DNA from 3 places in the Agrobacterium sp. fls2-241-TYG-188a genome. Region 2 is predicted to be linked to each of the others. Evidence: predicted binding sites of a transcription regulator. Region 2 holds the regulator's gene; each other region holds the start of a gene.
The links. The regulator LexA, encoded in region 2, represses DNA repair genes until DNA is damaged. The targets are predictions, from matches to a motif close to TGTTCNNNNTGTGTTCNG.
Positions count from the first base shown of each region.

Region 1: the regulator LexA is predicted to act here: its motif matches at 1,839-1,856, upstream of QRN85_RS22405 (DNA recombination protein RmuC).
Region 3: the regulator LexA is predicted to act here: its motif matches at 1,335-1,352, upstream of QRN85_RS08305 (PA0069 family radical SAM protein).

Region 1 covers NZ_JARVRD010000009.1:126,595-129,870, reverse strand. Annotated here, with positions in the region: gene truA (tRNA pseudouridine(38-40) synthase TruA) at 1-244, opposite strand, end outside; gene fmt (methionyl-tRNA formyltransferase) at 244-1,179, opposite strand; gene def (peptide deformylase) at 1,228-1,740, opposite strand; gene QRN85_RS22405 (DNA recombination protein RmuC) at 1,888-3,087, shown strand; gene QRN85_RS22400 (ribokinase) at 3,149-3,276, shown strand, end outside.
Region 2 covers NZ_JARVRD010000002.1:1,182,302-1,185,577, reverse strand. Annotated here, with positions in the region: gene kdsA (3-deoxy-8-phosphooctulonate synthase) at 1-485, opposite strand, end outside; gene QRN85_RS12465 (VOC family protein) at 488-1,360, opposite strand; gene lexA (transcriptional repressor LexA) at 1,558-2,274, shown strand; gene QRN85_RS12455 (glutathione S-transferase family protein) at 2,667-3,276, shown strand, end outside.
Region 3 covers NZ_JARVRD010000002.1:322,172-325,447, forward strand. Annotated here, with positions in the region: gene QRN85_RS08305 (PA0069 family radical SAM protein) at 116-1,273, opposite strand; gene QRN85_RS08310 (glycosyltransferase family protein) at 1,437-1,955, shown strand; gene moaB (molybdenum cofactor biosynthesis protein B) at 1,960-2,499, opposite strand; gene QRN85_RS08320 (4-(cytidine 5'-diphospho)-2-C-methyl-D-erythritol kinase) at 2,501-3,276, opposite strand, start outside.

The sequences.
Region 1 (3,276 bases), on a different contig from region 2:
GGGCATTCAGCGCATTGCGCAGCTTGTAGGGTTCCCAATCCCGCGACAGATCGACATGCGTGACCTGCCCTTTCGCATGGACACCGGAATCGGTACGGCCCGCACCGCGAAAGCTGACGCTTTCCTTCGTCAGCGACAAAACGGCAGCTTCGAGCGCACCCTGAACCGATGGCCCATTGCTCTGCCTCTGCCAGCCGAAATAGGGCGAGCCATCATATTCGACAGTCATGCGAAAGCGTGGCATCAGCCGAGCCTCGTTCCGACGGAGACGGGCGTGCCGCGCAGGAAATCTGCAGCCAGCATCGGCTTGCCGCCTGCCTTTTGCAGCCGCAGAAGCCGCACCGCCCCGCTTGCGCAAGCGATGGTGAGGGCATCATCCAGCACGGAACCGGCCTCACCCATGCCGCTCGCTATCTCCGTTGCCAGAACTTTGACCCGCTCCGGCTTGCCGCCAATCTCCATCTCGAACCAAGCGCCCGGAAAGGGCGAGAGGCCACGAATATGATTGTGCACATCCTGGCTTGACCGGGAAAACTGGATGCGCGTTTCGGCCTTGTCGATCTTGGCAGCGTAGAGAACGCCGTCTTCCGCCTGGGGTGTCAGCGGCAGATCGCCATCTTCCAGTTTCAGCATGGCTTCACGCATCAGCCGCGCACCTGCCAGCATCAGGCTGTCATGCAATTCGCCAGCCGTCATGTTCGGCTCGATGGCGACATGCGCGGTCAGCGCAACGGGGCCGGTATCCAGCCCCTTTTCCATCTGCATCACCATCATGCCGGTTTCGGTATCGCCTGCCATGATGGCGCGTTGAATGGGAGCAGCGCCGCGCCAGCGCGGCAGGAGTGATGCATGGCCGTTGTAACAGCCAAGGCGCGTTCCGCTCAAAATCGCTTCGGGCAGCAGCAGCCCATAGGCGACAACCACCGCGACATCCGCGTTGAATGCCTTGAATTCCGCCCTGTCCTCTTCAGCCTTGAAATTAGGGGGCGTCAGAACAGGAAGGCCGAGCAATTCGGCAGCCTGATGAACGGGGGATTTCTGCAGATCCAGTCCGCGACGTCCGCCGGGCCTTGGTGGCTGCGTATAGACAGCGGCAATATCATGACCCGCATCGACAAGCGCGCGCAGGGTGGGAACGGAGAATTCCGGTGTGCCCATGAAAATGATGCGCAATGACATGTTCGTCCCCTGCCCTGCCGGCCGCACGTCCAACCTTCAGCCGGAGACCTAGATTTTTGCGCGGGCCGCTTTGGTGAATTTCTTGATGACCATATCCCGCTTCAACCGGGAAATATGATCGATGAACAGGACGCCATTGAGATGGTCGATCTCATGCTGGAGGCAGGTGGCCAGCAGGCCGTCCGCTTCCACTGTCTGCTTCTTGCCGTCCCGGTCGATATATTCAACGGTCAGTGCGGCAGGTCGTTCCACCTCGGCATAGTAGTCGGGAATGGAAAGACAGCCCTCTTCATATGTCGAAACATCATCGGAGACTTTGAGGATTTCCGGATTGATGAAGACAACCGGCTTTCTTTCCTCGTCTTCGCGGGAAATGTCGATGACAAGCATACGGCGGGGAACACCGATCTGGATGGCAGCCAGGCCAATACCGGGCGCATCATACATTGTTTCCAGCATATCGTCGGCAAGACGCACGATCTCGGCATCCACCTGTTCGACAGGCTTGGATTTCTCGCGCAACAGAGGATCAGGCAGAATAATGAGCGGTTTGATGGTCATGGCTTCCCATAACCCATCTCATCTTTCTAGGAAACAAAAAATAGAGGCCCGGAGATTCTGTTTTGCAGGCAGGTCAGGACTCATTTCGGCCCGATAAATGTTCTTGGTTTGATCTTACGAATCACCGGAAATCTGTTAGATTTGCTCATGAACATTGATCTTGCCGCATTTGGTACCACAGCTTTCAGTCTCGGTAACCTCCAGATATCGGTCGGTGCTTTGCTCGGCATCGTCGTGGCGGGCTGTCTTGTCGCCGCAATCTTCGCCTGGCGCCGCCAACCGCCGCCGGTCGATCAATCCCGCGACGAGATTACCGAACTCTTGAGAACGCAGTCTGAGCTTCACGGTCGTATCGCCGCGATGACCGAAACCTTGAGCGCGCGCCAGAACGAAATGAGCCAGACGTTGAACGAGCGGCTCGATGGCATGTCGCAGCGGATCGGCTCAACGCTGACGGAACAGACGCGCTCCACGCATGAGAACCTCAGCAAGCTGCAGGAGAGGCTCGCGGTCATCGATGCCGCGCAGGGCAATATTCAGGATCTCGCCAAGGACGTGATCGGGCTGCAGGCCATTCTCTCCAACAAGCAGACGCGGGGCGCGTTCGGGCAGGCGCGCATGGAAGCCCTGATTGCCGATGCCCTGCCATCAGGATCCTATCAGTTGCAGCCAACGCTCTCCAACGGCTTCCGGCCCGATTGCACCATCAGGATGCCCAACAACGCGCCTCCGCTCGTCATCGACGCGAAATTTCCGCTCGAGGCATGGAATGCGTTGAAGGCCGACGATGCGCCCGAGGCCAAGCGTGCGGCCACACAGCAGTTCCGTCGCGACATGGAAGTGCATATCCGCGATGTGGCTGAAAAATATCTGATTTCCGGCGAGACACAGGATACGGCCTTCATCTTCGTGCCATCGGAATCCATCTTTGCCGACATCCACCAGCATTTCGAGCCGCTGGTGCAGCGCGCGCACCGCTCCCGCGTCGTCATCGTGTCCCCCTCCCTGCTGATGCTGTCGGTACAGGTCATTCAGTCCGTTCTCAAAGACCAGAGAATGCGCGAGCAGGCGCATCTCATTCAGGGCGAAGTCGCGCTTTTGATGGATGATGTACGCCGTCTGGATGAGCGAACCCGCAAGCTGCAAGCCCATTTCGGGCTGGCGCAGAAGGACGTGGATATGATGCTGACCTCTTCGGAAAAGGTTCTGGCACGCGGCGTGAAAATCGAGAGCCTTGATTTTTCGCCATCCCAGAAGGAGATCGCCCATATCGAGGCCGAGCAGCTGCGCCGTCTGGCCGAGGGCCGCTCCAATGTGGCGAAGCTGAGAGTGGTTGACGACGAGTGATCCACTCGGCAAAGTCTGCGCTCATTCCAACTCGCTTAATCCTTATTTCGGAACAACCCGCATGATCACAGTTTTCGGCTCCATCAACATGGACCTCGTTGCCATTTCCGACCGCCTGCCGAAGCCCGGTGAGACCGTGACGGGCAAGACCTTCTCCACCGCCGCAGGCGGCAAGGGCGCAAACCAGGC
Region 2 (3,276 bases):
AGCTTCGCCAGAACGTTTTTCATGTCCCACGGCGCCAGGAACTGACCCTTCTTCACGTTGATGACCCGGCCAGTCTTTGCTGCCGCAACGAGAAGATCCGTCTGGCGGCTGAGAAATGCCGGGATTTGCAGGATGTCGACAACCGGTGACACGATGCCGCATTGCTCTTCGGTGTGAATATCCGTCAGCACCGGGAAACCGAACTGTGCCTTGAGTTCTGCAAAAACTTCGAGCGCCTTGTCGATGCCGATGCCGCGCTGGCCGGAAAGTGATGTGCGGTTTGCCTTGTCGAAAGATGATTTGTACACCAACCCGATGCCGAGCCGTCCGCACAGCTCCGCCATCGTTTCCGCAATCATGAAGGCATGGTCGCGGCTTTCCATCTGGCATGGCCCGGCAATGAGCGAGAATCGCTTCGTGTTGCTGAACGTAACCTGACCGGCACCTTCACCGACGACCACATTAAGATTGTTCTGGACGCTCATCTTCACTCCTCGAAGGCAAATATCGCGCCTTGACCGGGCGCTCGCTGAACCAGCAGTCGAGAGCCTTTGCGCGTGTATTCCACGCCATTAGCAGCAAGAAACGACTCTGTCACGGCGAGATCAGCGACGGAAAAGACGACTGCGGCACCGAAAAGGCCAGTGATGCTCTCCTGCTCGGCCCCATCAAACTCTTCTGCAACCGTCTGCGCATGCGCGATGCGGATGACCGCGCCGGGCGTAAGAAAGCTGAGGTTTCCCGTTGAGTCGGCTGCTGCCGACACACCAAAAGCTGCGTCCACCAATGGCGCAAAGGCGTCCGGTCGGTCTGAGCGCAGGGTTATTTCGCGCAGGCCAGTCGCTCCATTTTTGTGAGCTGTGAGGTAGGACCGTTTTGCGGAAAAAGCGTTGACACGCTCACAGGTGAAAAGGAACAGATTTCCGTCATCCTTTTCCGCCGCAAAAGCCAGGCGAAAGCTCGCTTCAGATCGGCTTCCGTCCGGCAATGTTACCGGTCGACTGAACGAAAATGCGTCGCCGCCGGAAAGTCCAGCCTCAACGAAGCTATGATGATCAGCATCTGCGTCGTGCGTTTTTCCGGCGACTGCGGAAAACCCCTGCTGCCCGTATCGCTTTCGAAAGACTTCATCGCGTCGAACAAAGGCGTTGCCTTCTGCGCAAGCCCTGGAATATTGCGCGGCGTCTCCGATTGCCAGGGGTTCGAGATACTGCCCCTCTTTGAGAAAGACACAGGCATTTTTGGTGCCGAAGGGGTGCCTTGCATCTGCAGCAACCGTAAAGCCCAGCGCCAAGAGACGCGCCCGTGCTTGGCCGAGGTCTGCAACGGGCATTACGATATGATCGATTTCACGCGCCATGAGGGGTCCTTCCGCTTCGTCGGCATGGGCATTCCACTGTTGCAAGCCGCATGTTTTATGGCCGGGCAAGATAATGGATGTAAATTGTCACAAGCACACTGATTTTTAAGGGATTGCAGAACACATATGGAACATATAGTGTTCGTTCTGTATTTGTTTCGCGAATCTTCGCCTCGAATCTCTAAGGGTGTTACTCCATGCTCACGCGCAAACAGCAGGAATTGCTACTGTTCATTCATGAGAGAATGAAAGAGTCTGGCGTGCCGCCTTCCTTCGATGAGATGAAGGACGCACTTGATCTGGCATCGAAATCAGGAATCCACCGCCTGATCACCGCGCTCGAAGAGCGAGGCTTTATTCGTCGGCTACCGAATCGGGCGCGTGCGCTTGAAGTCATCAAGCTGCCTGAGTCCTACACGCCTGCCAGCAAGCCTCAACGTGGCTTCTCGCCGAGCGTCATCGAAGGTAGCCTTGGCAAAACCAAACCGGCTGAGCCAGCACCCCTGCCGGTCGCGTCGAATGATTCGAACTCGGTCAGCGTCCCTGTCATGGGCCGCATCGCCGCGGGTGTTCCCATTTCGGCCATTCAGAACAACACGCATGACGTCGTTGTGCCAATCGACATGATTGGTGCGGGCGAACATTACGCGCTTGAAGTCAAAGGCGATTCGATGATCGAAGCCGGGATTTTTGATGGCGACACGGTCATTATCCGCGATGTCAGCACGGCAAATCCGGGAGATATCATTGTTGCATTGGTGGATGATGAAGAAGCCACATTGAAGCGCTTTCGTCGCAAGGGCGCGTCGATCGCGCTTGAGGCTGCGAACCCTGCCTATGAGACCCGGATTTTTGGACCGGACCGCGTCAAAATTCAGGGCAAGCTCGTCGGCCTTATTCGCCGCTATCACTGACCGGTGACTTTTCTTATGCGTGGAGGTAGCGGTCGCCTTGGCCGCTGCCCTTTGCAGTGCCTGTCTAGAGAAAAGATACGCGGACATCGAACTCCTGTCCGATATCAACAGGTCTTGGACACCAGAAGCGCCGGTTTTTGCGTCCTTATATGTAGCTGGCTCACTAGTTTCAGGTTGCGCTTGGAAGTTCGTCACCTTGCGAGCCTGAAGCTGGGCATTGCTCTTACCGGTTTAGCCATTCTAGCAGTCGACTGGCAGGCAATCATGCTGTCCAGCGTCGCGCTCCCTCCTGCATGACACATCAAATATTTTGAAGAGGCCTATCTTCGAAACGGTCTGTATCAAATGGCTCGTCTCAGCTAGCACGGGAGTTCGTAACGGAGGGCAGCGATATGTACGATCTTTATATAGCCAACAAGAATTACTCCTCCTGGTCGTTGCGTCCATGGGTGTTGATGCGGACGCTGGACATCGGTTTCAAAGAAAGCCTATTTCCTTTCGGCAATTCAGCGAAGGACTTCTCAGCGTTTTCGCCCACTGCCAAAGTTCCCTGCCTTGTTGACGGTGATCTCACCGTATGGGATTCGCTCGCCATTGCAGAATATCTGGCTGAACGACATAGCGGTGGGTGGGCAGACAATGCTGCCGCTCGCGCCTGGTCTCGATCAGCTGCTGCGGAAATGCACTCGGGTTTCCAGGCGCTGCGCAACGAGCATCCCATGAGTGTCGGCCTTCGCATTCGCCCAGCTTCCATGAGCGCATCGCTGCAAAAGGACATCGCGCGTATCGACGCTCTCTGGCAGCAGGGTCTGAAGTCCTTTGGTGGCCCATTCCTGGCGGGTAGCACGTTCACGGCCGTGGATGCATTTTTCTGCCCGGTCGCTTTCCGCTTTCAGACGTACGGAACAGTGCTTTCTGCGGAGTCCACGGAGTACAAGGACCGTCTTCTCTCACTGCCTGCAATGCAGGAGTGGCAAGAGGCGGCGCTTCTGGAGACATGGC
Region 3 (3,276 bases), 860 kb from region 2:
CTTGCGAGGCGGCAGATGCCGGGGGCAAACCCATAGCGCAGGGCAACGACACTATGGGTATTCTGTGCATCCACTCGTCAGCCTGTCGGGCTAGCGAGAGGAGATGAGGCTTGGTTTAAAGCAAGGACAACTGAACGCCAGCACCGCCAGGAGCAATGAACAGATCGTCGCGCAGTTGTATGCCACGGCGGATCAGCCCAAGGCGCTTTGTCGTCATCTCGAAGCGGCGGCCGATCTGCCACGCATAGGGCCCGGCGCCCTTCATCCGTTTTCCAAACTCGGCATCGTAATCCTTGCCGTCTCGCATCGAGCGAACCAGCGACATGACGTGCTGATAGCGGTGAGGATAATTGCGCAACAGCCACTCGCGAAACAGCGGGCTGACTTCAAGCGGCAATCGCAGCAAGACATAGGATGCTTCCGTCGCGCCAGCGGCCTTTCCGGCCTCCAGAACCCGTTCGATCTCGTGGTCGTTCAAGGCGGGAATGACCGGTGCCATCATGACAGCCGTTGGAATGCCCGCATCCGTCAACGTCTTTATTGCTTCCAGCCGCTTGGTGGGTGTTGATGCGCGAGGTTCCATGCTGCGCGCCAGCTTGCGGTCCAGCGTCGTGACCGAAATGCCGACCTTCACCAGCCCCTTGGCGGCCATGGGCGCCAGAATATCGATGTCGCGGGTAATCAACCCGGACTTGGTGACGATCGCGACCGGATGTTCCGCCTTTGCCAGCACTTCAAGAATCTGACGCATGATGCGCCACTCCCGCTCGATCGGCTGGTAAGGGTCGGTGTTCGTGCCGATTGCGATGACCCGGGCCTTGTAGCCGGGCTTGGCGAGCTCTCTCTCCAGAAGCTTGGCGGCATCAGGCTTCGCAAACAGCTTTGCTTCGAAGTCCAGACCCGCGGACAGGCCCATATAGCTGTGGCTCGGTCTTGCAAAGCAATAGATGCAGCCATGCTCACAACCCCGATAGGGATTGATGGACCGATCAAACGGAATATCGGGTGACTCGTTGCGCGTAATGATGCTGCGCGGCTTTTCGACCTGCACTTCAGTGCGAAATTCTGGCAATTCTTCGATGATCTGCCAGCCATCATCCACAGGTTCATGCTGCAGGGCTTCGAAACGACCGCCGGGGTTGATGCCCGCGCCACGTCCGCGCCTGCGATCGATCTCGATCCGCAGACCAGATGCATCAGCCAAAGCATTGGCAATATCCTGGCTATGACCCGGCTGGAATGCAGCCTGCCCCGAAAGCACATGTTGTCTCATCTGGATGCTCCTGACCGGCAATTGCCAGCATGTTGGATGACCAGATTCTTAAACGAAGGATGAGAACAATACAAGAACAAAATGCGGAAACGCGTGATAGCTATTTCTTTTGCATTGCGATAGAAATTTATAGAAGAAATTTCATAGGTTTGCTGACGACGAGATGCTGACAGTCATAATGGAATGCCGTGACCAGGAGCCTGAGCTCGCTCACACGCTTTCAACGCTCGTATCGGGAGCGGTGGAGGGGCTCATCAGCGATGTCATCGTGCTCGATCACGCGTCCAGCGATGGCTCATCCCGGGTGGCGGAAGCTGCGGGTTGCCGCTTTCATACGGAATGGGACATTTGCGATATCGTGGCATCTGCACGCGGTGAGTGGATCCTGATCATGGAGCCGGGCAGTCGTCCCCAGAGCGGTTGGATTGAGGATATTCTCGAATATACCTCTCTGAACACGCAAGCGGCGCGGTTTTCTCCGTCCCGCCACTACAAGCCATCTTTCCTTTCGCGACTTAGCCGACGCCAGCCGCCGCTGGAATATGGCTTGCTGCTCGGAAAGCAGCATGCCCTGTCCGCCGCAAGGCCCGGTATGCCGCTGTCCGACTTCACAAAAGCACAGAAAAGCAGGCGGCTGAGTGCCGAGCTTATTCCCGCACGCGTGCTGCGGGCTGCCCGGTAAGCGCTCAGGACTTTCCGCGTTTCAGATGCTCATCAAGGCGGGGCATGATTTCCACGAAATTGCAGGGCATGTGGCGATAATCCAGCTGCGGCTTGAGGATGCCATCCCAGGCGTCCCGGCAGGCGCCGGGAGAGCCGGGCAGCACGAAGACGAAGGTCTGATTGCAAAGGCCAGCCGTCGCGCGGGATTGGATTGTCGACGTGCCGATCTTATCCTCCGAGATACGGTGGAACACCACAGAGAAACCATCCATCCGCTTGTCAAACAACGGTTCCAGTGCCTCCGGCGTCACATCACGGCCGGTAAAGCCGGTGCCACCCGTTGTAATCACCACATCGACTTCGTCGGAGAGGGTCCAGTTGCGCACCTGCTCCTGAATGGCGGCCTTGTCGTCGGGTACGATGGCGCGGTCTACGAGCATGTGACCGGCTTCGGAGATGCGGGCGCAAAGCGTTTGGCCAGATTTGTCATCTTCCAGCGTTCTCGTGTCTGACACCGTCAGGACCGCAATGCCGACCGGGATAAAGGGTCTCTCTGCACTCATGTCAAATTCCGCCTATGGTTTTCGTTGCCTGAACATACCAGCCGGGGCGCTGGTGGCGAAGCTGGGCCGCCGCCGCGGTGGCATCATCCATCGCCGGGTATATACCAAAGCATGTCGCACCCGAGCCCGACATGCGCACAAGCTGCGCACCGGTGCCACTCAGCAAATCGGAGACCTCGGTAATCTCCGCCAGAATGGCGCGGGCAGAGGGCTCAAGATCATTGCGATTTTGCGCGATGAAATCCATCCAGCTGCTGTGGCCGCGCGGCTTCAGTGACGGATTTTGCTTGCTGACAAGACGTCTGAACACGTCCGGTGTCGAAACGCCCTTCAGCGGGTTGACCAGAACGAGCGCCATGACCGGCATATCCGCAAGAAAGGTGATGGTTTCGCCAATGCCGCTGGCGATCAAAGGTCGACTGGCCAGACACATGGGCACATCCGCTCCAAGCGAAAGTGCAATCCGTTGAAGCGTCCCAGCATCCGGCTTTAAATCCCAGTGACGGCAAAGAGCGCGAAGAGTAGCCGCAGCATCGGCAGATCCGCCGCCGATGCCCGAGGCAACCGGAAGATTCTTTTCAAGTTGAATGGCAACCGGGCCGGCATATTGCGGCAAAGCCGTCCGCAGAAGGTCGCGTGCCTTCAGAACGAGATTACCGCTTTCGTTTTCCTGCTGAAGAAGCTCGGAAAAGGGTCCGCAGATGCGGAAACTGTCCTCTGCGGCATCGCGAATGCGGATCACGTCACCGACCTCGGTGAAGGTCACGAGCGATTCGA